DNA from 3 places in the Cobetia amphilecti genome. Region 3 is predicted to be linked to each of the others. Evidence: predicted binding sites of a transcription regulator. Region 3 holds the regulator's gene; each other region holds the start of a gene.
What was found. Region 3 encodes PhoB, which activates phosphate uptake and scavenging genes when phosphate is short. Its sites were predicted from a motif close to TGTCATANNNNTGTCANA; they were not measured.
Positions count from the first base shown of each region.

Region 1: a site for PhoB is predicted at 5,340-5,357, ahead of ugpB (sn-glycerol-3-phosphate ABC transporter substrate-binding protein UgpB). Genes of this name have one in related genera too.
Region 2: a site for PhoB is predicted at 2,659-2,676, ahead of R1T44_RS08530 (UTRA domain-containing protein). Genes of this name have one in related genera too.

Region 1 is NZ_CP136695.1:1,111,305-1,118,557, reverse strand. It holds gene betA (choline dehydrogenase) at 1-1,559, shown strand, start outside; gene R1T44_RS04755 (acyl-CoA dehydrogenase) at 1,921-4,389, shown strand; gene R1T44_RS04750 (hypothetical protein) at 4,553-5,140, opposite strand; gene ugpB (sn-glycerol-3-phosphate ABC transporter substrate-binding protein UgpB) at 5,506-6,876, shown strand; gene ugpA (sn-glycerol-3-phosphate ABC transporter permease UgpA) at 7,077-7,253, shown strand, end outside.
Region 2 is NZ_CP136695.1:1,980,274-1,987,526, reverse strand. It holds gene R1T44_RS08540 (putative 2-aminoethylphosphonate ABC transporter ATP-binding protein) at 1-484, opposite strand, end outside; gene R1T44_RS08535 (putative 2-aminoethylphosphonate ABC transporter substrate-binding protein) at 547-1,578, opposite strand; gene R1T44_RS08530 (UTRA domain-containing protein) at 1,724-2,437, opposite strand; gene R1T44_RS08525 (putative quinol monooxygenase) at 2,773-3,405, opposite strand; partial or broken gene R1T44_RS08520 (PAAR domain-containing protein) at 3,702-3,953, opposite strand; gene R1T44_RS08515 (sodium:solute symporter family protein) at 4,745-6,436, shown strand; gene R1T44_RS08510 (putative transporter small subunit) at 6,490-6,618, shown strand; gene R1T44_RS08505 (carbohydrate porin) at 6,883-7,253, opposite strand, start outside.
Region 3 is NZ_CP136695.1:271,439-278,691, forward strand. It holds gene R1T44_RS01215 (NAD(P)/FAD-dependent oxidoreductase) at 1-1,042, opposite strand, end outside; gene R1T44_RS01220 (chorismate--pyruvate lyase family protein) at 1,382-1,939, shown strand; gene ubiA (4-hydroxybenzoate octaprenyltransferase) at 2,007-2,897, shown strand; gene phoB (phosphate regulon transcriptional regulator PhoB) at 3,121-3,810, shown strand; gene phoR (phosphate regulon sensor histidine kinase PhoR) at 3,818-5,140, shown strand; gene cysZ (sulfate transporter CysZ) at 5,327-6,055, opposite strand; gene phoU (phosphate signaling complex protein PhoU) at 6,252-6,977, opposite strand; gene pstB (phosphate ABC transporter ATP-binding protein PstB) at 7,197-7,253, opposite strand, start outside.

The DNA.
Region 1 (7,253 bases), 840 kb from region 3:
CCGCCGCGCTGGCGTATCCGCTGCAGGGTCAGCGCTACAACTGGGACTTCAAGACCGATCCCGAGCCGCACATGAACAACCGTCGCATGGAATGTGGCCGCGGCAAGGGTCTGGGCGGCTCCTCGTTGATCAATGGCATGTGCTACATCCGCGGCAACGCGCTGGATTACGACAACTGGGCCAAGGACCCCATCCTGGCCGACTGGAACTATCGTGAGTGCCTGCCCTACTTCCGCAAGTGCGAGACGCGCGATATCGGCCCGAATGACTACCATGGCGGCGACGGCCCGGTGTCGGTCACCACGCCCAAGCAGGGCAACAACGAGCTCTATCATGCCTTCATCGCGGCAGGCATCGAGGCGGGCTACCCGGCCACCGAAGACGTCAACGGCTACCAGCAGGAAGGCTTCGGCCCGATGGACCGCTTCGTGACCAGGGAAGGCCGTCGCGCCTCCACCGCGCGCGGCTATCTGGATACCGCCAAGAAGCGCTCCAACGTGACCATCGAGACGCGTGCCACCACCGACGTCATCCTGTTTGAAGGCAAGACGGCGGTCGGCGTGAAGTACGAGCGCAAGGGTCAGGATCATCGCGTGCGTGCGCGCAAGGAAGTGCTGCTGTGCGCCGGCGCCATCGCCTCGCCGCAGATCCTGCAGCGCTCCGGCGTCGGCAACCGTGAACATCTCGAGCCGCTGGGCGTGAAGATGGTCCATCACCTGCCGGGCGTGGGCGAGAACCTGCAGGACCACCTGGAGCTCTACATCCAGTACGAGTGCACCCAGCCGATCTCGCTGTATCCGTCCCTCAAGTGGTACAACCAGCCGCCCATCGGTCTGGAATGGATGCTCAAGGGCACCGGTGTCGGCGCCAGCAACCAGTTCGAGGCCGCCGGCTTCATTCGCAGCGATGACAACGAAGCCTGGCCGAACCTGCAGTATCACTTCCTGCCGATCGCGATCAGCTACAACGGCAAGAGCGCAGTGCAGGGCCACGGCTTCCAGGCGCACGTCGGGTCGATGCGCTCCCAGAGCAAGGGCCGCGTACGCCTGACCTCACTCGATCCCAAGGCCGCGCCGTCAATCTTCTTCAACTACATGGCCGAGGAGCGTGACTGGGAAGAGTTCCGCGCCGCCATCCGCCTGACCCGCGAGATCATCGCCCAGCCCGCGCTGGACCCCTACCGCGGCCGCGAGCTGGCACCGGGCGCCCAGGCGCAGACCGACGCCGAGCTCGACGAGTACGTGCGCAACCACGCCGAGACCGCCTACCACCCGTGTGGCAGCTGCCGCATGGGCAGCGACGAGACTTCAGTGGTCGATGGTGCCGGTCGCGTGCATGGCCTCGACAACCTGCGCGTCGTCGATGCCTCGCTGTTCCCGGTCATCCCGACCGGCAACCTGAATGCGCCGACGATCATGCTGGCCGAGAAGATGGCCGACAAGATTCGTGGCCGCGCGCCGCTGCCGCCCTCCGACGCCGATTACTTCGTGATCGAACCCGGCACGCCGGCCAAGAAGCCCGCCAAGCGCAAGATCGACTCTGCTCCGATCAATGGCTAAGCACTGATCAATGACTGAGCACTGATCAACGCCAGAACCCGTGCGAGTCAACGCCTGCGACAGGTAGTCTGACCTCACGCACGCAAGCGCTATCGATCGTCCAAGGCCCCGCATTGCGGGGCCTTTTTCATGCCTGCCAGACAGCTTTCACTCAGCCCGGTCTGGCGCTCGCCGACTGCCTCCCCCGGGCGACTGCCCTCTTCGAGAATGAATCCGCACACCTTAGACCTTGGACGTACTGCAGGGTCGGGCAACATGGGATACGCTGAAGAGAATTCAAACAACTGTTCTAAACGCATGGCTGCTACGCTGTAGAAACGCCATGCAAAGACACCATCCCTCGCCACCCGGAGATCCTGCCATGACGCAGCTCATCCTCATCCTTGTCGCCGTTGCCGGTCTGTTGGCCGTCATGGCACGCGAAGCCGGGGCCCTCGCGGCCATCGGCGTTCTCGCCATCATCGGTATCGTCGGCCTGGCGGTCGACGCGCCGGTGCTGGGTTGCCTGCTGCTGATCGGCGCGGCACTGGTCGCGGTATGTGGCCTGCCGGCCCTGCGCAGCAAGTGGCTCAGCCCGCGCCTGTTCGCGATGTTCAAGAAGGTCTCCCCCAAGGTCTCGGACACCGAGAAGGTGGCGCTGGAAGCCGGCACCGTGTTCTGGGACGCCGAGCTCTTTTCCGGCAAGCCGCAGTGGGACACCCTGACCGCACAGCGCAACGACGGCATTTCCAGCGAAGAGCAGGCCTTCATCGATGATCAATGCTCTGTCGCCTGCGGCATGACCAACAGCTGGGAGATCGCGCGTGAGCGTGCCGATCTGCCCGAAGCGCTGTGGGAATACCTCAAGCGCGAGAAGTTCTTCGGCATGATCATTCCCAAGGAATATGGCGGCCTGGGCTTCTCGGCCAAGGCGCAGTCGCTGGTGCTGCAGAAGCTGGCGGTCAACGAGACACTGATGGTCACCGTCGGCGTGCCCAACTCCCTCGGCCCGGGCGAGCTGCTGCTCAAGTACGGCAGCGAAGAACAGAAGAACTACTACCTGCCGCGTCTGGCCGATGGCCGCGAGATTCCGTGTTTCGGCCTGACCGGCCCGCGTGCCGGCAGTGACGCGACCTCCATCCCGGACACCGGCATCGTGTGTCGCGGCATGCATGATGGCGAGGAAGTCGTCGGCATTCGCCTGAACTTCGAGAAGCGCTGGATCACCCTGGCGCCGGTCGCCACCGTGGTCGGCCTGGCCTTCCGCATGTTCGACCCCGAGCATCTGCTGGGTGACGTGGAAGACATCGGTATTACCTGCGCTCTGATTCCGCGTGACACCGACGGCATGGACATCGGCCGTCGTCACCACCCGATCGGCGCGCCGTTCATGAATGGCCCGATCTTCGGCAAGGACGTCTTCATTCCGCTCAGCTACCTGATCGGCGGCGAGCAGATGGCCGGCCAGGGCTGGAAGATGCTGGTCGAGTGTCTGTCGGTGGGTCGCTGCATCACCCTGCCGTCCGGTTCCGCGGGCATCTCGCGCTACGCACTGGGCTGGAGCGCCGGCTTTGCGCGCATCCGTCGTCAGTTCAATCTGCCGGTGGCCGAGATGGAAGGCGTGCAGGAGCCGCTGGCCCGCATGGCCGCGATGAACTACATCAGCCAGGCGTCGGTGCTGCACACCGCCAACATGATCGACAACGGCCACAAGCCGGCGGTGCCCTCCGCCATCCTGAAGAGCCAGCTGACCGAGATGGCCCGCTCGCTGCTGGCCGACGGCATGGACATCCACGGCGGACGCGGCGTGACGCTTGGCCCGCGCAACTACATCGGCGTGGCCTATGCCGGCACTCCGGTCTCGATCACGGTGGAAGGCGCCAACATCATGACCCGCAACCTGATGATCTTCGGTCAGGGCGCGATCCGCTGCCATCCTTACGTGCTGGAAGAGCTGGCCGCCAAGGACGCCGATGACCTGAACGCCTTCGACAAGGCCTTCTTCCGCCATGCCGGCCTGATCTTCGGCAACGCGGCACGCGCCTTCACCCAGAGCTTCGGCATCGGCGGCAAGGCCACTGGTTTCGACGCCGTCGCCACGCCCTACGCCAGCCACATCAACCGCTTCAGCGCCGCCTTCTCGCTGTCCGCCGATGCGGCCATGGCAAGCCTCGGCTCCAGCCTAAAGGCGCGCGAGATGCTGTCGGCACGCCTGGGCGACGTGCTCTCCAACCTCTACCTGGCGTCACTGACGCTCAAGCAGTGGCACGAATCCGAGGCCTGCGAACACGAAGAGGCGCTGTTCCACTACAGCATGCAGTGGCTGCTGCACCGCGCGGAAAAGGCACTGGATGAGCTGTTCGCCAACCTGCCCAACCGTGCGCTGGGCACTGCCCTGCGCGTGATCGCCCTGCCGCGTGGCCGTCAGTTCGCCATGCCCAAGGACAGCCTGACCCGCGAGATCGCTCGAGCAGTCTCCACCGACACTGCACTGCGTGCCAAGCTGACCGACAACACCTGGGACGCGCAGGACGAAGACCAGCAGGACAACGCCCTCGCCCGCTACAACGCGCTGCTCAAGGACTACCCGCGCGCCGAGCCGATCTACAAGGCGCTGGCCAAGGCCTACCACAAGGGCGAGATTCCGGCCGACGCACTGTCACCGGAAGCGCGTATCGAAGCGGCGGTCGAGGCAGGCATCCTGTCCGCCGAGGATGGCGACTTCATGCGCGTCTTCGAAGCCGAGGTACTCGACATGCTGACCGTCGACCACTTCGAATTCGACGCCTTCGTGCGCAAGCCGATGGCGAGTGACGGCACCGCCTCCAACCCGCAGCAGGACGCCGCCTGATGACTGGCCGACGCCCGCTTGATCGACGCCCACGCGATCGACGCCCATCTGATCGATACAGGAATTGATCACTGATCACTGATCGCAGAACCACAAAGGCCCCGCTCAATGAGCGGGGCCTTTGTCTTGGCAGAGCATGCCATTCGCGTGCGTCATCTCATCCTCAGATATGACGCGCGAAGTGCTCCAGGTCACGCACGAAGGCGTTCTTGTAGGTCTCGAAGTCCTTCGGGCGCGCCTTGAAGGAGCGCTTGATGCGCTCGCGATCCAGGCGCAGCGGCGCGTCGAGGGCCGCCAGGTTGCCGACACGCGCGGCCGGATTCATGCCGACCAGCTCGCGCGGCTGATCGCCTTGGGCCTCGGCCTCCAGCCAGTCGTTGATGCCGGCGCGACGCAGCACGCTGACCAGTGAGCTGTCGGTGATGCGCACCTGCAGGCGGCCGTGATCGGACAGCTGGGAGACCAGCGCGATGCCGTGGTCGTGCCCGCGATGCACCGTCGGCGTCGCCCACAGCGCCAGATTCAGGCCACGTGCGTTCTCGTCGAGTACCAGCAGCGCGGCAGAGTGGATGCGCTCGGCATCGTCGACCAGCGCGAACAGGCGCGCCATCTCATTCTCGAACCACACCCCACGCACGCCGGCGTAACTCACCAGCGCATCCAGGCCCCCTTCGCGGCCATGGACTTCGGCGCACAGCATCGCCAGACAGGCATCACGTCGGGCACCGGCACTCACTTCAACCACTTTCATCGCGTTCTCCGCCACAGGCATTTTCAGCGCGCAAGACTAGCACACTCGCTCGCCGGCCGCTTATTCCGGCCTTGAGTTGCCCCCGGCGCCTCGCTTGCCAACCTGAGCCGAGCTGGCGGCGCCACACGCCGGCTGCTCAGTCACAAATTCTGTCATAAGTTCAGCCATAAGCTCAGCTTCGCTCGAATGAACATCTACCTGTCACAAAGTTGTAAGGCGGGCGCTATAGAGTCGTCTACGCTTTTCGGACGATCATCAAAAGAACAAGAAAATGTTCACTTGATCGTCGCCATCGATCGTCAGCGGCCAGCGTCCTTCTTCTTTGTTGCGGAAGCTGGCCAGGGGAACCTCTCAGGAGTTTGACCATGCGCCGCCCAACTCATCATGCAAGCACCCGCACGACTGCCACCGCGACTCGTCGCCTCGCCAGCCTCGCGCTGGCCATCGGTTTCGCCTCCGCCTCCGCCAGTGCCCTCGCCGCCACCGAGGTGGAATGGTGGCACGCCATGGGGGGCGGGCTCGGCAAGAAGGTCGACGAGATCGCGGCCGACTTCAATGCAAGCCAGGACGACTACGTCGTCAAGCCGGTCTTCAAGGGCAACTACTCCGAGACCATGACCTCCGCCATCGCCGCCTTCCGCGCCGGAAAGGGCCCGGACATCGTGCAGATCTTCGAGGTCGGCACCGCCACCATGATGAGCGCCAAGGGCGCGATCGTCCCGGTGCATCAGCTGATGGCAGACTTCGCGCCGCAGGAAGGCACCGCCTTCGATCCGAACGCCTACCTGTCTGCCGTCACCGGCTATTACACCGACACCGACGGCAAGATGCTGTCGATGCCGTTCAACTCCTCCACGCCAGTGACCTACTACAACAAGGACGTGCTGGCCAAGGCGGGCGTCGATTCCCTCCCGCAGACCTGGCAGGAAATGGGCGCTGCGCTCAAGAAGGTCGTCGATTCCGGCGCCGCCAGTTGTGGCCTGACCACCACCTGGCCGTCCTGGGTGATGCTGGAGAACTTCTCGGCGCGCAATGACGTGCCCTTCGCCAGCCAGGCCAATGGCTTCGCCGGCACCGATACCCGCCTCGAATTCAACACGACCGCCGTGGTCGATCACATCCAGCGTCTCGATGACTGGCAGGCCGACAAGCGCTTCGTGTTCGGCGGTCGCTTCGATGACGCGGCGCCCAAGTTCTACTCCGGCGAGTGCGCGATGATGATGGGCTCTTCCGCCAGCTATGCCGGCGTCAAGGAAAGCGCCAAGGGCTTCGAGTTCGGCGTGGCACCGCTGCCCTATGACAGCGACGTGATCGAGACGCCGCAGAACTCCATCATCGGTGGCGCCTCGCTGTGGGTGCTGTCCGGTCACAGCGATGAGGAATACCAGGGCGTCGCCAAGTTCTTCCAGTACCTCTCCAAGCCTGAAGTGCAGGCCGACTGGCACCAGTTCACCGGCTATCTGCCGATCACCACTGCCGCGGCAGAACTGACGCGCGAACAGGGCTTCTACGCCGAGAACCCGGGCACCGACGTCGCCATCACCCAGATGACCTCCGCGACGCCGACCGAGAACTCCAAGGGCCTGCGCCTGGGCAACATGGTGCAGATTCGTGACGTGATCAATGAAGAGCTGGAGAAGATCTTCTCCGGCAAGGAAAGCGTGCAGGACGGCCTCGACAACGCCGTCAAGCGCGGCGATTCGCTGCTCGAGAAGTTCGAACGCGCCAACGGCTGATCATCGCCACACCGGGGGCGGGCCCATGCCGGGCTCGCCCTCCCGCTATTTTCTCCAGCCAGAGAGCGGAAAGCGCATCCGACATCCGGTGTCCTTTCCCTTCTCTCACGGCTTGATGGCGCAGGAGCGGCCGAGGCTTGCCGACTCCGTGCTACCGACGGAACCACCCAGTCCCTCCTTGCTTGCGAGACCCCTGCTGCATGGCCCATTTCAATCGACACGCCATCACGCCCTGGATACTGCTGGCGCCTCAGCTGCTGATCGTGGCCGTGTTCTTCTTCTGGCCGGCCTACCAGGCCATCGAACAGGCCTTCTATGTCGAGGATGCCTTCGGGCTCTCGCGGGAATTCACCGGGCTGAGCAACTTCGTCAGCGTG
Region 2 (7,253 bases), 1.7 Mb from region 3:
CGTCACGCGCATCGCGCCGATTGCGCAGCCCATAGGCCACGTTGTCGAACACGGTGAGATTGGGGAACAGCGCATAGGACTGGAAGACGATGCCGAAGTCGCGCGCCTGCGGCGGCAGCCGTGAGATGTCCTGGCCGCGCTGGTGGATGGTGCCTTCGCTCTGCGGCGCAAGCCCGGCGATGGCGCGCAGCAAGGTGGTCTTGCCACAGCCGGAGGGGCCGAGGAAGCACACGAACTCGCCTTCGCGGATCGCAAGGTCGATCTCGCTCAGGGCCGTGAACTGGCCATAGCGCTTGGTGAGGCCGCTGATCTTGAGGTGAATGCTGTCTGACGACGCAGAACGCGTGGTGAGTGCCTGAGGCGCTGCGTCACGCGCAGGCGCCTGGGCTGCAGGGCCGGAGACCGCGCGAGGCGAGGCGCCGGCAGTCGCTGGCGGCGCTTGGCGCGAGGCGTGATGACGCGGAGGTGCGGTCACAAGAGACATGCGAGAAACTCCCGACCCCGGCGCAAGGCGCCGGGGCAATGACGAAGGTGGCTGGGCGTGACTTACTGACTGTCGGACTTGCCGTCGTAACGGCGCTGCCATTCGGCGAGCACTTCATCCCGCTGGTTGGCCGCCTTGGCAAAGTCAGCCTCGATCATCATCTCGGTGATGTTGGCCGGATAATGCTCGATCGGCTTGGCCACCCCCGGATAGGCCACGACCGCATAGCCTTCGTTGTAGAGTTCATTGGCCGGCTTGGACACTGCCCAATCCATCAGTGTCTGCGCCGCCTCACGCTTGTCGGTGCCCTTCATGATCGCCGCGGCTTCCATGTCCCAGCCCAGCCCTTCCTCGGGGAAGACCAGGTCCACCGGTGCGCCCTGTGCCTTGAGGCGCGCGCCTCGGAAGGCGAAGGACACACCGACCACGGCCTCGCCGGAACCGGCCAGATTGCAAGGTGCGGAGCCTGAGTGGGTGTAGCGGGCAATGTTGTCGTGCAGGCGGTCCATGTACTCCCAGCCGCCCTCGTCACCCCACAGCTGCAACCAGCTGGCGACATCCAGATAACCGGTACCGGAAGAACTCGGGTTGGGCATGATCACGTGGCCCTTGAACTCAGGACGCGTGAGGTCTTCCCAGGACGTCGGCTTCGGCACTCCCAGTCGCTCACCTTCGACGGTGTTGTAGCAGAGCGAGGCGACCCAGGCGTCCATCCCGACCCAGGACGGGTCCTGGCCATCACGGTAGGCGGGGTCGACGAACTTGCTATCCAGCGCCTCGACTCCCTTGGGGGCATAACGCGACAGCATGCCTTCCTTCTCGAGCACCAGCAGGCTGGTCGCGGCCAGGCCCCACACCACATCCGCCTGCGGGTTGTCCTTCTCGGCCAGCAATCGTGCGGTGATCACGCCCGTGGAGTCGCGTACCCATTTGATGTCGATATCCGGATGCGCCTGCTGGAAGCGCTCGGCATATTTCTGCAGATCATCGGACTCCACCGCGGTATAGACGGTGAGCTCGGTGGCCGCCTGGGCATTGAGGGAAACGACTAGACCAACGGCACTGGCCAGCAAGGAACGGGTCAAGAAGGACATCGGGACTCTCCAACGCTTGGAATGAATGGCTCTCGCCATCTGGTATATACCAAGAGTATGGGCGGGCCGAATGACACCCCCGTGACAGTCAGTTGAAGGCCCAGTGAAACAGTGTTACCTCATATAGTGTCCCTGTAGCGCGGGTTCAGGGCTTGTTCTTGAGCGTGACGGTGATGCACAGCGCATTGTGCAGCCAGCGCTCTTCGTCATAGCCGATGGGACGATGCTGCTCATCGAAGGTAGCGCGACGTACGGTCAGACCGGGACTACCCATGGCGACCCCCAGCTCCCGGGCGGCCTGCTCCCCCAGCGACTCGGAGTAGAAGCGCAGCTCACGGTGGGCCAGCGTCAGGCCATAGCGCCCGCGCAGCTCCGCCCACAGTGACACCCCGAACTGCCCCTCCTCGAGCAGTCCCGGGGCACGCTCCGGCACCACCCACATCGACTCGCTGAGCACGGCGCGCTCATCCACGAAACGCCGGCGGCGAATATGATAGAGCGGTGTCTGGGCCGCCAGGCCCAGCGCTTGCGCAGCCGGTGGGTAGGCCTGAACATCGGTCAGCAGCACTTCCGTCCGTGGCCGCCGCCCCTGCGCCGTCACATAGTCATTGAAGCCGGAGTCACGCGTGGGGTCGTAATCCAGCCGCGGCGGCGACACGAACCACCCACGCCGATTGCTGCGATGAATGCGCCCTTCTCCCTCCAGCTGCCCCAACGCCTGACGCAACGTCACGCGCGTGGTATCGAAGCGCTCGGCCAGCACGCGTTCCGAGGGCAATCGCCCATCTTCAAAGGCATCAGGGTCCTTCAGCTGTTCGCGCAGGCGATCGGTAAGGTGGAGGTAATACGCATCACTCATGACGAGGGGTCCTGACCAAAGATGAAGGGGTTGCCACTACCGGGTAATAACACGGCGCCGCTTGCCCCGCCGGCGAAGAAAATGCCCGGGACTCTGCGCCGCCAAACGGCTGGACGCTCCAGAAACTATCACATTCGCGTGACTCGCACTGGCCTGCCAGCTTACGTGCCGCTGGCGCTGCAGGGTTTCATGACAGCCGCCTGGTTGAGCTCACAGGCGTGGATGGCGGTGGGATGACACGCTGATGTTCAAGGAGGGGGTGAACGCACAATGCGCAGCCTCTAAAGACTGCGCATCGCATGGGTAAACAGGAAACGAATGACCGGCGGGAGAACTCAGAACTCGCTGACGATATTCAGGTACTGCTGCATGTCCCCGACCATGGCCTGCTCCAAGAGCTTGCCTGTCTCGATGGCATAGGGCTGCTGGAAGTGAATGTCCCACAGGTCTGACTCCGTGCGCCAATGCTCGTATATCACCAGCGTGTCGTCCTGCCCGTCGATGGTATACAGATCAAACACGAGATTGCCCGGCTCCTCACTGCGCGTCTTCGCCACATGCGTGGTGAATTGCTGCAGCAATCGAGCGCGATATTCTTCCTTGATCTTGAAGATGAAGAAGATACTGAATACCTCATCTTCCGGCTGCACGTGCCTGGGGTTCGCCTCATGCAATGGCGCCGGGTCAGTATCGTTCAAGGGCATCACCTCGAATGGCGATGCCAACGCCGTGTCAGCCAGTTTCAGCAGGGCTTGCGCGTATGGCTGATTCACATGTGCCTGATGAGCTTCGGCGCTTGCCCAGCGCTCGTAGGCGAAGATGGTGGTGGGAGAATCCTTGGCCGCGAAGAAACGCATTTCCAGCATCTCCGGTTCAGCCGCTGAGCCCAGCTTGTTGTCAGCCAAGGCCTGCTTGAAGGTAGCGAGTTGTTCGGGCTTGACGTCAAATTTCACGATCAAGGTGAGCATGGAGATGCCCCTTATAGTCAGTGGTTGTCATAGGCCCAACGGCAAGAGCTGTTACGTCACGTGGCAGCAGGTCTGTCTCGGGAAGTGACTGACACTATCTCTCGCTGCCTGGCTGAAAAACCCGCGGCGCAGAGAAAAACTTTCAATGAAACCTTGAACGTGAATACAGCCCCTTCCTCTGCAATGCGCCGCTTGAAACAAGAAACTGCGGCCTCACGCAGATTCAGAACGAAAGATCCCGCAGGCAGGGCTACAGGATCAACGAATACAGACAACTCATCGACCAGCTCACGTCCTCAACCCAGGCCCTGCTTGCCACTCGCGGCAGAGATCAGCGCCGCCCCACATGACGTGTGACAGCCGTGAAACGCTACCGGCTTGCCATTCAAGCTGATGGTGGGATGCCCCTAGATGATGCTGCAGATGCTGTGGCCATCCTTGGGACACCTTACCATGCCCCCCACCACTGCCACCGGCTTGCCCTCCAACAGATAGTTGGACTGGGCATACACCACCTTGCCGCCATGTGTGGTGCTATCACCTGGCACTATAACGCCATCGCCGGAACTGAGCATCCGAGACCCTACAGCTGGGCCGCTTTGAAGACTCGCTCTCCCATGTGTCAACGTCCTCTTCCACGCCGAGTCAGCCGTTGCTTGGGCCATTGAGGGAGTCTTTTCCTCAAGCATTGGACAAGAAATACGCATGACGTAATGACAACGATTTATTTCACTTTCTGGCACCATTCAGAACACTCAGCAAATAAACACAACTCATGCCGAGTAATATTATTTATATAATACGTCATGTCTTTCATGCTGCTCTGGCACGTGTCACGCAACTGAACATCGTCGCACCCGCTCGTCCAATCATCGTTGAGGTGAATGAGAGGCAAGCTTTCCCCGCCAGGGTGTGGACATTGACATGCGCATAATTTATCGTTGCCAACGAATTTGATAACGAGAAAAAATAAAAACACCGTTTTGCCAAGCTTGGGGCTGACCAACAACTCGCATCAGCGCCCTTGCAAGGCTTGACCGATAACAAGGACGCGTATGCGATATCATTATTCCGATGAAGGCAGATGCATGCCACGCCGCCCTCCCCCAAGTTCCCGCCTGACCGGGAAGTGCCACCAACTCCGTCTTCATTGACCGAGATTGCCGATTATTGATGACGCGGCCCACGTGCTGCGCTGGATGCCATTTGCTTGAGCAAATGACGCAGAACTACGTCCACGGCTAAGAACCTTCCCCTCCTTACTCGTCGCTATCGACAACCGTTTGCCCTTAGGCGACTGCGTTGCGTAGCGCCCTGTTTCCCTACCGAGGGCCAGTTCTTGAATAACGAATCGCTATATCAATTCTCTACCCTGACTGTCGTACTGCTGCTGCTTGCCTTCTATGGCGGCACCTACCTGATGACGCTGGGGATCCGCAAGAAAAATGAAGATGCCGATGCCTTCATGGTCTCCAACCATCGCGTTGGCTTCGGCATGGGCGCGGCAAGCATGACGGCTACCTGGATCTGGGCGGCCTCCTTCTATGCCGCCGCCACCTCCGGCTATACCTATGGTGTCTCAGGGCCGATCCACTATGGCCTGTGGGGTGCACTGATGATTCTGTTCATCTACCCCTTCGGTCGCCGCTTCCGCAAGCTGGCGCCCAATGCGCATACACTGGGCGAGCTGATCCATGCGCGCCACGGCTCCTCCAGTCAGCTGATTCTGGCGCTCTCCAACCTGCTGGGTAGCGTGATCAGCCTGATGGTCAACTTCACCGCCGCCGGGGCGCTCGTCTCCGTGCTCTCACCGCTGTCCTTCCAGGCAGGCGTGATCATGGCGGGTGTGGGGGTGCTGTTCTACACCCTGTGGTCCGGCTTCCGCGCCTCGGTACTGACCGACTTCGCGCAACTGGTTGCCCTGATGGCGATCGCCATCGTGATCATTCCAGCGGTGTTCTTCGCCATGGGCGGCCCGACGGAGCTGGTCGCTGGCCTAGATAATCTGACGCCTGAGCAGGCCAACTTCTTCTCGACGGATGCCATCCTGAACCAGGGGGCGCCCTTCTTCGTCGCTGTACTGGCCTATGCGATCGGTAACCAGACCATTTCCCAGCGCCTGTTCGCCGTCAACGAAGACCACATCAAGCCGACCTTCCTCACCGCGACGCTGGGCTATGGCGCCATCGTCATCGGCCTGGGCATGATTGGCCTGATGGCACTGACACTCGGGGTGGAGCCGCTCAACGGCGACATGAACAACCTCATCCCGCAGATGGTGTCCGAGTATCTGCCGCCGTTCTTCATCGCGCTGTTCTTCATTCTGGTGATCGGCTCGCTGTCCTCTACCGCGGATTCCGACCTTTCCGCGCTATCCGCCATCATCATGGCTGATGTCTATGGCAAGAATATCGCCCGCGGCAAGCCAGACCCGAAGCGCATGCTCTTCATCGGCCGCTTGACCATGATCATCGCCACGGTGCTGGGCATCGTCTTCGCCAGCTTCTCACTGGATATCCTGGTGATGCTGGTCTTCGTCGGGGCTCTGTGGGGCGCGATCGTTTTCCCGGTCATCGCCAGCTGCTTCTGGAATCGCGTGACCAACACCGCCTTCACCACGTCGGTCCTCGTCGCGATGGTGATGTTCTGCCTGGCACGCTTTGAACTGGTGCCGCTGACGGGCATGAGCGGCCTGTTCTTCGAGCTGCTCGCCAGCATCGGCGGCGGCGTGATCATCGGTCTGATGGTATTCGGCTTCCTGGGGCGCATTCTCGGCATCATCGCTGCTGTCGCCGCCATGATCGCCATGCTGATCTTCGCGACCGACTTCCTGCGTGACTACACCGTTCTGCTCGCCTCACTGACCGCTTACGGCACCAGCACTCTGGTGTGTGTGGTCATGAGCCTCGCCAGCCGCCAGGAGCGCTTCGACTTCGACACCATCACCGCACGTGTCGGCAACTATGACGAAGCACTCGACGCAGACGACCACAAGACTTCAGCGCCCAACCAGCCACAGCCGGCGGCCTGAGCCTCGCATGAAGCTGGATAACGTCTGAAGACGGACAACAGGAGACATGCCCCATGACATTGCTTTTCGCTACCTATGTACTGATATGGCCAGCACTCACCCTGGCGGTATTGACCGTCATCTGTCGCGCGGTCGCACGTGATCGTCGCATCGCACGTGAAGAAAAGCGCGAGCTGGTATGAAGCTCTTGGCGTAATGTGACGCCATGAACGCAAAAGCCCGCCTCTGGAATGTCCAGAGGCGGGCTTTTTTACAGCTTACCGAAGAATAGCCTATCTATCACACCTGCTCGACGATCCACTCATGCGCGGGGTCATTCTTGAACTTCCAGACCCGCTTGGGGCCGGCACTGTCGTTGAGACCACGCTGGCCATCAGAAAATCGAGCACATTTCCACGGGCAAGCTCGAAACACTGGCAGGCGATGACGGTCTTAGCACCCTGCTCCTAGAACCATACCTCGCTCTGGACACCGAAGGCCCATTCGCCTCCCGTAAAGCCTGCACTCCCGAGGGCATCGTCTTCGGAGTAATCATTGAGCTCTTCATCCCAGTCACTCCAGGACGCGAACAAGCGAATTTCCGGACGCTTCCAGAAGCCACCGACTTCAGGCTTGAAGGTCGGTGCAATGGTGAACTTGCGATACCCGCCTTCCACGGCATTGCCTGTCGAGCCGGGGTCCAGGTCCATCCATTGATAGCTCAGCTCGTACTGCATCTCGAAATTCGTCGTCAGCTCATTGGCCAGACGCGCATTGAAGGTCGCCCAGGAATACTCATCTCCGTCGTCGTAGCGATCTTTGCTCACCTCTGCCAGAA
Region 3 (7,253 bases):
GCGGCGGATAGGCCACCACCGGCAAGGCCGGTGTCTTGACCAGCACCGGCCACGCCTTCCAGTCGAGCACGCTCGGCTCGCCACACAGGTTGGCCGCCAGGGTGCGCGCAGCCATCTGCAGCGGCTGGACATACATGGCATTGACGCCCTCGACACTGGCGCAATCGCCCAGCGCCCAGATATGCGGCTGTGAGGTGGCCAGGTGACGGTCGACACGGATGCCGTCACCGCCGGCGCTCAGGCCCGCGGCCTGCGCCAGACGAATGCGCGGCGCCAGCCCGGTGGCCAGCAGAACCACGGAGCCCGTCAGGCGACGACCGCTCTGCAGGCGCACCTCGACCGGCGCGGCCTGACGTTCGGCCTCCTCGCCTGAGCTGGCGGCGATGGTCTCGACCATCTCGCCCTGGCGACGCGTCACACCGAGTCCATCCAGCGCCGCACCCAGACGCTGCCCCAGTGCTTGCGGCAACAGTCCATCCAGCGGAGTTTCCTCAGGCGCGACCAGCGTGACGCGGTGGCCGGCGGCCGTCAGATCATTGGCGTATTCACAGCCGACCAGTCCGGCACCGACAATCACCACGTGCCCGTCTTCCCCGCGCTCGCGGGCCTTCGCCAGCGTCGCGCAGAAGGCCGCATAGTCGTCGAGGTCATTGATGCTCTGCACGCGTGAGGCCACTTCCGCGGCGACGGGGAAGGGACGACGCGGCGCGGCACCGAGTGCCAGCACCAGCTCGTCATAGGCCAGACACTCCTCGCCCAGCCATAGCTGGCGGGCATCACCGTCGATGGCAGTGACGCGTTGATGGGTACGCAGCTCGGCATTCAGCTCGTCCACCAGCGCCACCGGCGCCTGACGCGACAGGTCGGTGGCCGACATCTTCTTGGCGAAGGCGGTGGACAGCATCGGCTTGGCGTAATCGTGGCCGCTGTCCTGGCTGATGAGGATCAGCCGGCTGTCCTTGTCACGCGCACGCAGCGCGCGCGCCAGACCAATGCCCGCCATGCCGGTACCAATGATGACAAGGGTGCGAGGGTCGCGCATGGCACCATCTCCTGAGATCGATCCGAGGGAAGCGCTGATGAAAGAGCGCCAGCAGCGTCCGTCATGAACGCCGATGAATGCGCCCAGCATACCAGCCCGCCAGCAGTGCAGGCATGCCTGAGCGGGAGGCCTTGCCGCCCGGCCATGCTAGACTCGCCATTTCGTCATCCTGACAGGGAATTCACCGTGGTCCGATGCCCAGCAGGCGAGCCTCATCGCGCAGCGCTCACGCCACAGACCTCCACCTGTGAGGCGCCTCATCCGTCAGCCGAGTCCCTGTGCCAGCCTGCGCCTCGCTGGCCTTCGCCCACGCGCGCGGCACCCGCTGCTTCGGCGGCGGTGCGCCGTCATTGGCAGCCGGCTGCCGCGCTGCAAGGTGTCATGCCGGCCGGCTGGTGGGCGTGGCTCTCCTCGACGGACTCGCTGACCCAGCGTCTTGCCAGCGCCATGCAGCAGCAGGATGAACGCGATGGCCAGCCCATTCAGGGCCTGCGCGTGCGCCTGCTGCTGCAGGACACCGGCCCCGCGCGGCTGGATGAGGCACGCCTGCTGGGCATCGGCCCACGCCGGCATGTCTGGCGACGCGAAGTGGCACTCTGTCATGGCGATACACCATGGGTGATCGCACGCTCGCTGGCGGCGCTGGACCTGGCCCACGGTCATCGCCTCTCGACGCTGGGCGAGCGCTCGCTGGGCCATTGGCTGTTTCGCCAGCCCGACCTGACCCGCAGCGCCATCGATGTCAGCCGCGCCCCGCTGGTGCTTTCGAGCCCCAGGCCGCTGGCCCGCACCACCAGCCTGTGGATGCGCCGCTCGATGTTCTCGCATGGTCGCTTCAAGGTGCTGGTGCAGGAGGGCTTCACACCGGCCTTCCAGCACGCGCTGCAGCTGGCCTGAGCCTTGCGCCCGACTGGCCTCGTATCCCTCTCTTCCCTTGCCCACTACCACCCGCCCAGGAGCCCCGATGACCGCGTCATCCACTTCCGCCGCTTCGCGTCCTTCCAGACTGGCCGACTACCTCGCCCTGACACGGCTGGACCGCCCCATCGGCACCTGGCTGCTGATGTGGCCGACCCTGTGGGCACTGTGGCTGGCGGCAGATGGCATTCCCGAGCGCACGACCCTGCTGATCTTCATCGCCGGGGTCTATCTGATGCGCGCCGCCGGCTGCGTCATCAACGACTACGCCGACCGCCATTGGGACAAGCATGTCGAGCGCACGCGTGACCGGCCGCTGACCTCGGGCCGCATTTCGGAGCGCGAGGCGCTGACGCTGTTCGGGGGGCTGGTCGCGGCCGCCTTCGTGCTGGTGTGCTTCACCAACCTGACCACGGTGCTGCTGTCGATCGTCGCCGTGCTGCTGGCGGCCAGCTATCCGTTCATGAAGCGCTTCCATCATCTGCCCCAGGTGGTGCTGGGCGCCGCCTTCGGCTGGGCGATTCCGATGGCCTTCGCCGCGACGCTGGAGGAGGTACCGACCTACGGCTGGTGGCTGTTCGCGGCCAACCTGATGTGGACGGTGGCCTACGACACCGCCTACGCGATGGTCGATCGCAACGACGACCTCAAGGTGGGCATCAAGTCCACCGCCGTGCTGTTCGGGCGTGCCGACAAGCTGATGATCGGCCTGTTGCAGCTGGGCATGCTGGCGGTGTTGATCGGCATCGGCCTGCAGCTGGCGCTGGGCATCTTCTACTGGCTGGGGCTGGCTGCTGCCGCCGTCACCTTCGTCTGGCAGCAACGTCTGATCCGTGAGCGTGAGCGTGCGCCCTGCTTCCAGGCATTCCTCAACAATCATTGGACGGGTCTGCTGATCTTCGCCGGTATCGCCCTGGCGACCTGGCCGATGAGCTGACTCCTGCATAAACATTAGTATTATTTAATCTAAAGCGACCCCTGCCCTCTGTTGCTCCCCAGCCCACGGTTCATGCCTGCCTGCCGCGCCTCCAAGGCGGCTGGCAGGCTTGCGTGCAAGCTGCCATGCTGGCAGTTGTCATCTCGTTGTCATATAAGCGGGTTGTAATCGTCATCGACTTGTCATTCTGGCGCGTGCGCCGACTGCTGCATGGGATCTAGCGATGAGCTCCAAGACCGTACTGATTGTCGACGATGAATCCTCGATTCGCGAGATGATCGCCGTTGCCCTCGAAATGGCGGATTACCGCGTGCTGGAGGCAGACAATGCCCAGGACGCCCACGCCATCGTCGTCGATGAAAAGCCCGATCTGCTGTTGCTGGACTGGATGATGCCGGGCACCAGTGGCCTGGAGCTCGCGCGGCGCCTCAAGCGTGACGAGACCACCTCGGAGCTGCCGATCATCCTGTTGACCGCCAAGGGCGAGGAAGACAACAAGATTCAAGGTCTGGAAGCCGGTGCCGACGACTACATCACCAAGCCCTTCTCGCCGCGCGAGCTGGTCGCCCGTCTCAAGGCCGTGCTGCGTCGCACCACTCCCAAGGGAGTCGAGGAGGCGGTGGAAGTCGAAGGCCTGATGCTCGACCCGGCCAGCCACCGCGTCACCGCCCACGGCAACTCGCTGGATGTCGGCCCGACCGAATATCGCCTGCTGCAGTTCTTCATGACGCATCAGGAGCGTGCCTACACTCGCAGCCAGCTGCTCGATCAGGTATGGGGCGGCAACGTCTATGTCGAGGAGCGCACCGTGGACGTGCACATCCGTCGCCTGCGCAAGGCGCTGGGCACAGGCCATCAGCATCTGATCCAGACCGTCCGCGGCACCGGTTACCGCTTCAGCGCTCAGGCCTGAGGGATTCATGCGCTATTGGACCAACGAGCTATGGCGCCTCGGCTACCTTGCCGGTGGCTTCGGCCTGATCGGTGGCCTGCTGGGTCATCTGGGCTGGGGCCTGGCGCTGGGTCTTTCGCTGTATCTGTTCGTCCATCTCAAGCACTTGAAGAGCCTCTACACCTGGCTGATCACCAATCCCCATGAAGAGCCGCCGCCCGGCGATGGCGTCTGGGGAGACCTGCTCGATCGTCTCTACCGCTACCAGAAGGGCCAGCGTCAGGCTCAGGAGCGACTGCGCAGCATCCTCAACCGTATCCAGGAATCCTCCGAGGCCATGCGCGACGGCCTGGTGATGCTGGACAACCACGGTGACATGGAATGGTGGAACAGCGCTGCCGAGCAGCTGGTCGGTCTCAAGGCCAGCCACGACCGCGGCCAGCACATCACCAACTATCTGCGTGACCCCGTCTTCATCGACTACTTCAATCGGCTGGCCTACCGCGAGCCGCTGACGCTCCAGTCGCCGCTGTCTGACAACCTGACGCTGCAGATCTCCATCACCCTGTTCGGTGACAACGAGCGTCTGGTCATGCTGCGTGACGTCACCCGCCTCTATCGTCTTGAAGAGATGCGCCGCGACTTCGTGGCCAATGTCTCCCATGAGCTGCGCACGCCGCTGACGGTGCTGGCAGGCTATCTCGAGACCTACTCCGATTACGCCGATGACCTGCCACCGCGCTGGCAGCGTGGACTGGGCCAGATGCAGAGCCAGACCGACCGCATGCAGCACCTGGTCGAGGACCTGCTGACCCTGTCACGCCTGGAAACCGACGAGCTGTCCGACAATGGTCGCTGCATCGACATGAGCGCCCTGCTCGGCCATATCCGCGACGACGCCGAAGGCCTGTCCCAGGGGCGCCACACCTTCTCCATCGAGGCCGATGCCAGCCTGTCTCTGCGCGGTGAGGAGCAGGAACTGCGCAGCGCGATCTCGAATCTGGTCTTCAATGCGGTGCGCTACACCCCCGAAGACTGTCATATCACCCTGCGCTGGAAGGCGGATGACCAGGGCCTGCTGGTCGAGGTGGAAGATGACGGGGACGGCATCGACCCGGTCCACCTGCCGCGCCTGACCGAGCGCTTCTACCGCATCGACAAGGGCCGCAGCACCGCCACGGGAGGCACCGGCCTCGGGCTTGCCATCGTCAAGCATGTGCTGATTCGCCATCAGGGCCATCTGGAGATCGACAGCCACCCCGGCGAGGGTGCGCGCTTCCGCTGTCACTTCCCCGACGAGCGAGCCTGTCAGGCGAGCGCTCCCCAGGCCAGCAGTGCGCTAGCCCAGTGATGTGCTGATTCCGTGATGATCTGACCCGGACGCCAGCCCAACGCAGAACGCCCCGCAGCCACCTCGAAAGGAGGCGACTGCGGGGCGTTTCGTTTGGTCAATCAGACGACGCTGCGGCTATTTCAGCGACGAGCCAACTTAGCGACGAGCCAGTTCAGCGACAAGCCAGCTCTGCGACAGGCTGTCTCAACGACGCGGCGCCGGCAACTGACGGTAGTGGCTCTGCCACATCAGTACCGCCCCGGCGACGGCGCCCGGGATGAACAGCAGATTGGCCAGCGGCACCAGCGTCATGACGAACACCGCGGCGCCGAAGGTCAGTGAGGGCCACCAGCGCGCCTTGAGGCGCTGCTTCATGTCACCGAAGCTGACCTGATGGTTGTCCATCGGGTAGTCGAGGTACTGGATCGACATGCTCCAGGCCGAGAACAGCCCCCACAACAGCGGCGAGAGCAGGTTCAGGCCCGGGATGAAGCCGATGATGAACAGCGCGATCATGCGCGGGATGAAGTAGCCCAGCTTGGCCATTTCACGCCCCAGCGAGTCGACGCCGATCTTCATCAGGCCGCGGTCATCATCGATCAGGGTGCCATCCAGACGATGCTCGACCTTCTCGGCCAGAATGCCGTAGAAGGGCGCGGCGATCAGGTTGGTCACCAGGCTGAAGGTGAAGAACACCACCAGCAACAGACTCACTACCAGCACCGGCCAGATCAACCAGCTGAGCCACTCCAGCCACGCCGGTACCTTGAGCATCCAGTAATCGATCCAGCCACCGAACTGGTTGAACAATACCCACAGCGTGATGCTGTAGAGCACCAGGTTGATCGCCAGCGGTACGAATACGAAGCGGCGCAGCCCGGGGGTATAGACCATGCGGGTCCCGCGGACCAGCGCCGATACGGCATCAATCATGCGACGTCCTCGTCATCTCAAAAGAACCGGTCAGCCAGCGGGCTGACCGGAGCCACACCCTAGCACTCCCGCCTGCGCGGCGCAGCTGTCGGCCGCCTGACATCGCTCGCGCTCCCACGACGCAATCGCCCCGCGACCTGCCGGTAAGCAGGAGCGGGGCGAAAGAGGCGACACAGGGGCAGGGAAGCGCGTCAGCTCACTTCTTGTCCAGGTCCTGCGGCTTCAGGTCATGGGTATCGGTGTGACGCACGTCCACGCCCTTGACCAGGAAGATGACGTACTCGGCCAGGTTGTCGGCGTGGTCACCGATGCGCTCCAGCGCACGCAGAATCCACATCACGTTGAGCACCGGCGTGATCTGGCGCGCGTCTTCCATCATGAAGGTCATCAGCGAGCGCATCGCGCTCTGATATTCCAGATCCACCGAGGCGTCTTCACGCAGTACCTTGAGGGCAAGGTCGGTATCGAAGCGCGCGAAGGCCGTCAGGGAGTCACGCACCATGCTGCGCACGTGCTGACTGAGGTGACGCACCTCGACCATGCCGCGCGGGCTCTGGCCGTTCTCGACCAGCGAGATGGCGTTGCGTGCGATCTTGCTCGATTCATCACCGATACGCTCGAGATCGGAGGTGGCGCGGATGACGGCCAGCACCAGGCGCAGGTCGGAGGCCGCCGGCTGACGGCGGGCCAGCACCCGGGTGCACTCGTCATCGATCTTGAGCTGCATGTCGTTGACAGCCTTGTCGTTGTCGCGCACCCGCGTGGCGGTTTCACTGTCGCCTTCCAGCAATGCCGTGACGGCATCCTGCAGCTGCTTCTCTACCAGTCCGCCCATGGCCAGCAGGTGTGTCTTCAGTGCATCCAGCTCGTGATTGAACTGCTCTGAGATATGCTTGCCGTGCGAATCGCTGGTGATATCCATTTCCCTCTCCCGGAAAGTCGCCCACCGAGTCAGGGGGCGTGACATGAATGACGTGACAAGTATGGCCCACTACTGACTGACACAGCGGGCTCCCCCTCAGCATGCCGACACTTGATTGCAGTTATGTTTCACCCCTGGCGCAAAGGCGCTATCTGGCCGCCATCGTCAGCAATATCAGGGCAAAAAGGCTACCTGGCTGCACGTTCGCGGCTGAGCGCGCTAACCGAAACGCCCCGTGATGTAGTCTTCCGTCTGGCGGCGCCGCGGGTTGGTGAA